Linked DNA regions of Candidatus Pseudothioglobus singularis PS1. The main gene of each other region encodes a partner of the protein of the gene in region 2 in a complex. Links are inferred from orthologs where the notes say so. Each region holds a gene or a part of one and is shown on either strand. Other genes may lie near its edges. The genes, in order: metK and groL.

What was found.
Region 1: the proteins of groL (region 2) and metK are in contact, whole or in part, in a cryo-EM structure (PDB 8P4O), measured with the Escherichia coli proteins. The link is inferred for Candidatus Pseudothioglobus singularis PS1 from one-to-one orthologs.

The regions. Positions count from the first base shown.
Region 1 is NZ_CP006911.1:524,575-527,777, forward strand. Bases 333-3,203 are described here. They hold metK (methionine adenosyltransferase), read right to left. Parts: upstream 2,400-3,203; coding sequence 1,266-2,399; downstream 333-1,265. Other genes in these bases: ahcY (adenosylhomocysteinase), read right to left, coding at 333-1,141; ccmB (heme exporter protein CcmB), read right to left, coding at 2,552-3,196. In the rest of the region: more of ahcY, read right to left, coding at 1-332. UniProt on the Escherichia coli protein: Catalyzes the formation of S-adenosylmethionine (AdoMet) from methionine and ATP.
Region 2 is NZ_CP006911.1:818,670-821,882, forward strand. Bases 333-3,213 are described here. They hold groL (chaperonin GroEL), read right to left. Parts: upstream 2,653-3,213; coding sequence 1,012-2,652; downstream 333-1,011. Other genes in these bases: parE (DNA topoisomerase IV subunit B), read right to left, coding at 333-928; W908_RS04160 (co-chaperone GroES), read right to left, coding at 2,665-2,955; rpoH (RNA polymerase sigma factor RpoH), read right to left, coding at 2,999-3,213. Outside these bases: more of parE, read right to left, coding at 1-332.

The DNA.
Region 1 (3,203 bases), 290 kb from region 2 along the record:
TTGCATTTCCTAAATTAACTAAACGACCTTCTGAAAGAAGAATTAAGTAATCATTTTTATCATCAGAGCGATAGATGCGATGAACTTGCGCTTTCACTTCATCCCATTTCCAATTTTTACGCATGTATGCTGTATCAATTTCATTATCAAAGTGACCAATATTACACACTACAGAGCCTGCTTTGAGGTATTGAAGCATTGAAGCATCACAAACATTAGTATTTCCAGTCGTTGTGACAATTAAATCAGTGTTGGCTAGTAAATCTTTATTGATACAATCTACAGAACCAGTATTGATTCCATCAATATAAGGTGAAACCACTTCAAAGCCATCCATGCACGCCTGGAAAGCACATATAGGATCAATTTCAGAAATTTTAACAATCATTCCTTCTTGACGAAGTGACATGGCAGATCCTTTACCAACATCGCCATAACCAATCAATAAGGCCTTCTTGCCTGACATAAGCATATCCGTACCTCGCTTAATAGCATCATTAAGAGAGTGCCTACAACCATACTTGTTATCATTTTTTGCCTTAGTAACAGCATCGTTTACATTGATAGCAGGAACTTTAAGTTCACCACTCTCAATCATCTCTAAAAGGCGATGAACACCAGTCGTTGTTTCTTCACTGATACCATGAATTTTATCAAGCATTTCTGGATACTTATCATGGACCATGCCCGTTAGATCACCGCCATCATCAAGAATCATGTTGGCATCCCATGGCTTACCGTTATGAAGAATAGTCTGCTCAATGCACCACAAGAACTCTTCTTCAGTCTCACCTTTCCAGGCAAATACAGGAATATTTCTTGCTGCCATAGCAGAAGCAGCATGATCCTGTGTCGAAAAAATATTGCAAGATGACCAACGAATTTCAGCTCCAAGATCAATTAATGTTTCCATTAGGACCGCAGTTTGGATTGTCATATGAATACAGCCCATAATTCTTGCGCCTTGAAGAGGCTGCTCTTTGCTGTACTTTTCTCTAAGAGCCATTAATGCAGGCATTTCAGCTTCTGCAAGCTCAATTTCTTTACGACCAAAATCTGATAAATTAATATCAGCTACTTTGTAGTCAAGGTTTAGATCGGCTACTTTAAAGCCACTATTATCTATTGTAGAATCGCTCATTTTATTTCCCGTTAAGTTAAAAAAATGAGCGTCGTTTTGATTACCAAGCCTGATTGAAAAAATATTTTCAATGCAACGCCCCTTGGCACGAGACGCATTATACCAAAAACATATGAAAAAGAAACTATTTTAGTAAATCTGCTCTATCAGTCTTCTCCCAGCTAATTGAGTCTTCTTTTCTCCCAAAGTGACCATAACTCGCAGTCTGCTGATAAATTGGACGTTTTAAATCTAGCATTGCAATTAAACCTTTAGGGCGAAGATCAAAATGCTCTCTGATAAGAGCAACAATTTCATGATTTGGTAGCTCTCCAGTTCCAAATGTGTCAACGCTTATACTCGTTGGTTCAGCAACTCCAATTGCATACGAAACTTGAATTTCACAGCGCTTAGCGATGCCAGCTGCAACAATATTTTTAGCAACATAACGTGTAGCATAGGCAGCACTTCTATCTACTTTTGAAGGATCTTTGCCTGAAAAAGCACCACCGCCATGTCTAGCCATGCCGCCATATGTGTCAACTATAATTTTTCTTCCAGTTAGTCCAGCATCACCAACCGGACCTCCAATTTCAAAATTTCCTGTTGGGTTTATGTGATATTGCGTCTCGCTTGTAAGCCACTTTTCAGGAAGGATTGGCTTAATAATATTTTCTAAAACACTCTCTCTAAGCTCCTCAAGTGAGATGTCTCCATCGTGCTGAGTAGATAAAACTACAGCGTCAATACCTACAATTTGATTACCCTCATAGATGCAAGAGACTTGAGATTTAGCGTCTGGACGAAGCCAAGGTATCGAGTCATCTAGCATTAAATCTGCTTGCTGCCTGACTAATTGATGTGACAGCATAATGGGGGCTGGCATTAGCTCTTCTGTTGAATTTTCTGCATAACCAAACATAAGGCCTTGGTCACCTGCGCCTTGCTCATGACTATCACTTTCGGTGACACCCATTGAAATATCTTGAGACTGCCTGCCAAGCAAATTCATAACTGAACATGTTTCACCATTGAATCCATACTCTTCTTGGTTATAACCAATTCCAAGAATTGTTTTTCTGACTATAGATTCATAATCTATATTAGCATCAGTTGTAATTTCTCCAGCTAAAACGACTTGATTGTCTTTGACAAGTGTCTCTACAGCAACTCTAGAGTTAGGATCTTGATTAAGTGCAGCATCAAGAATGGCATCAGAAATTTGGTCACATACTTTATCGGGGTGGCCAGCAGAAACAGATTCAGAAGTAAATATCATAATAAAATCCTATAAAATTATTTAATACTAAAGATGGATTTCTTGAAAGAGAGGCCAGCTTTAGCTTGTTTTAGTCACACAATGTAACAACGCTAGCAATCGGAACAAATCAGCGTTAATTAATTATAATCTTTAACTTGGAAAAGTAAAGTCTATTCGAGACTTATTTTTAATGAAAGTGCACTTAAAAAAGGAGTTATAAGTAAGCTTAGAATTAAGATAAATCCTAGAAAATATAACTGACCATCAATTGGAAGATTAGATTGAGATTGAGATACTACGCTTGTTGCAAAAATCAAGATCGGTATGTAAAGGGGGAGAATTAATAGAGATAAAAGCATTCCTGAGTTTTTAATGCCAACAACCAGGGAGGCTCCAATTGAGCCAATCAGACTTAGACATGGCGTAGCTATAATTAAAGTCAAAAGGAGAATATAGATCCCTTCAGTATTTATAAAAAGTGCCATTCCAAGAAAAGGAGACAAAATGATTATTGGAAGCCCTGAAAGCATCCAATGAGCTAAAGTTTTAGCCAGTAAGATTAAAGGCAATGAGTGGTGAGAAATAACCATTTGCTCTAGGACCCCACTATCATAGTCATAGTGAAATAATGAATTGAGAGATAATAGAACTGAAAGCATTGTTATAACCCAAATTATTCCAGGTGCAATGCTTGATAAAGTTTGCGCTTCTGGACTAATTGCAATCGGAAATAAAGAGATTGAGATTACAAAAAACATAAGAGGGTTCAAGAAACTTGACGGATTTCTCAAGGCCATTTTAAGATCCCTTGTCATTGTTTGC
Region 2 (3,213 bases):
CGTCAGGAGTAAGCTTAATATTTTTTGGAATAAGATTTCTAAATTCACAGAATTCTTTAAGTGCATCAGTCAGTCCTGATCTTAGACCATTAACATGGGTTCCTCCACCAATCGTTGGAATAAGATTCACAAAACTTTCAGCAGTAATATTACTAGTATTTTCAGTCCAAGTTAAAGCACAATCTAGTTGCTCTTCCTTGGTTTCAAAAGAGATCACAAATGGAATAGAAGGGATACATTCAAGAGCATCCAAAGAAGCCTGCAAGTAATCTTTTATGCCATCTTTAAAGACCCAAGTATCTTCAGTTTCATCTATTTCATTTTTAAAATTAACCTCTAGGCCAGGACACAAGACAGCTTTAGAGCGAAGATTATGTCGCAGCTTCTTTATTGAAAATTTTACTGAATCAAAAAATTTCGCATCAGGCATAAATTTAATCAGAGTTCCTGTATTGCGCTTCCCAACAGCGCCTATTTCCTCAAGATCATTGGATTTGACACTGGATTCAAATTTCATATAGTACTGCTTTGCATCTCTTTTAATCCAAACTTCAATTGAGCTTGATAAGGCGTTTACGACAGATATGCCAACACCGTGAAGCCCACCAGAGAACTGGTACGAGTCGTTTGAAAATTTACCACCAGCGTGGAGTTTAGTTAGGATGACCTCAACGGCAGGTGTTCCTTCTTTTGGATGAATATCTATTGGTATTCCTCTACCGTTGTCTTCGACCGACATAGAGTTGTCTGTGTGAAGCGTAACATTAATCTGGGTAGCATAGCCCGAGACTGCCTCATCGACACTATTATCAACCACTTCTTGTGCAAGATGGTTAGGGTTTTCAGTGTCTGTATACATGCCTGGGCGTTTTTTGACTGGCTCCAGGCCAGTAAGAACTTCTATAGAAGATGCGTCGTAATTAGACATATTTTGAATTGGGTTTGAGTGGCAATAATAATACCAAAAAAAAGCCCCAAAAAATGGGGCTTTTCACTATAAAACAAATAGAATTACATCATACCTGGCATGCCACCACCCATGCCGCCCATATCAGGCATTGCAGGACCGCTTTCTTGAGGCATATCAGTTATCATTGCTTCAGTTGTAATCATTAAACCAGAGATACTTGCCGCATGTTGAAGAGCTGCACGCGATACTTTAGTAGGATCTAAGATACCCATTTTAAGCATGTCTCCATACTCTTCTGAAGAAGCATTGTAGCCATAATTACCCTTGCCTTTTAAAACTTCATTTAATACAACAGAGGCCTCACCACCACCATTAGTAACGATTTGTCTTAAAGGTTCTTCTAAGGCGCGTCTACAAATGCTGATGCCTACATCTTGATCACTGTTATCGCCTTTAAGTTTATCCAATGATGAGATAGCGCGAACAAACGCGACACCTCCACCAGGGACAACACCTTCTTCAACAGCCGCACGAGTTGCATGAAGTGCATCATCAACACGATCTTTTTTCTCTTTCATTTCGACTTCAGTTGCCGCACCTACTTTAATCACTGCAACACCGCCAGAAAGTTTAGCTAAACGTTCTTGCAGCTTCTCTTTATCATAATCTGAGCTTGTAGCTTCGATTTGAGTTTTGATTTGACCGATACGAGAAGTGATATTCTTTTTGGCACCTGCACCATCAATCACTGTAGTATTGTCCTTGCCGATTTCAATACGTTTAGCTGTGCCTAAATGCTCTTCAGTAATAGCTTCTAGTGACAAGCCAACTTCTTCAGAAATAACGGTTCCACCAGTAAGGATTGCAATATCTTCAAGAATCGCTTTACGACGATCACCAAACCCTGGAGCTTTAACAGCAGCCACCTTAACAATACCGCGCATATTGTTAACAACAAGAGTTGCTAACGCTTCCCCCTCAATATCTTCAGCAATAATGAGAAGAGGTTTTCCAGCTTTTTGAACTGCTTCAAGTGCCGGCAATAAGTCACGAATATTTGCAATTTTTGAATCATGTAACAAAATATATGGATGCTCAAGGTCTGCAGACATTTTTTCCTGGTTGTTTATAAAATAAGGTGAAAGGTATCCGCGATCAAACTGCATTCCTTCAACGACATCAAGTTCGTTTTCAAGAGTTGAACCTTCTTCTACGGTAATCACACCTTCTTTTCCAACTTTTTCCATAGCCTCGGCAATAATTGAACCAACAGACGTGTCTGAATTGGCTGAAATAGTTGCAACTTGCGCAATTGCTTCACTGTTTTTACATGGTTGGGATGCTTTTTGTAGGTTTGAGACAACTGCTGCAGTAGCTTTATCAATGCCTCTTTTTAGATCCATGGGATTCATTCCAGCTGCTACTGACTTAACACCCTCAGATATTAATGTTTGAGCTAATACTGTAGCAGTAGTTGTTCCATCACCTGCAATATCGTTAGTTTTAGATGCTACTTCTTTAACCATCTGTGCACCCATATTTTCAAATTTGCCTTCAAGTTCAATTTCTTGAGCAACTGAAACTCCGTCTTTAGTGATGGAAGGAGCACCAAATGATTTATCTAAAACGACATTTCTTCCTTTGGGTCCAAGTGTTACTTTCACTGCATTTGCAAGGGTGTTTACCCCTGACATCATTAAATCTCTAGCTTCTGAGCTAAATTTTACGTCTTTCGCTGACATTATAAATCTCCTTTAATCTTCAATTACCGCGACAATTTCATCTTCACTCATCACTAGGAGCTTTTCTTCTCCAACAGTGATTTCAGAACCTGAATATTGACCAAACATTACCGTGTCACCAACTTTAACATCCAAAGGGATTAAGTCTCCTTGTGCACTTATTCTTCCATTTCCAGCTGCAACAACTTCACCTCTTGATGGTTTTTCAGTTGATGAATCAGGGATGATTAAACCACTAGCTGTTGTTTTCTTTTCTTCTACTCTTCGAACGATTACACGATCGTGTAGGGGACGGATTTCCATGTTTTCTCCTGGTATTACACATAAAATTGTCGTAAAAAAGTTATTACTCTTCTAGACGTTCTTTAAGCTTTTTGATAGCTTTATTTTCAAGTTGACGAACCCTTTCAGCGGAAACACCATACTTGTCTGCTAAAGTATGTAAGGTCAATTTTTCTTCTTTCAAGTACCTAGCTTGTAAAATATCGATACTTCTCTCATCTAAAGAAGAAAGAGCTTGATAAAGCCTGTTGTGTTGGTCTTCTTGACTTTTATTGCTGA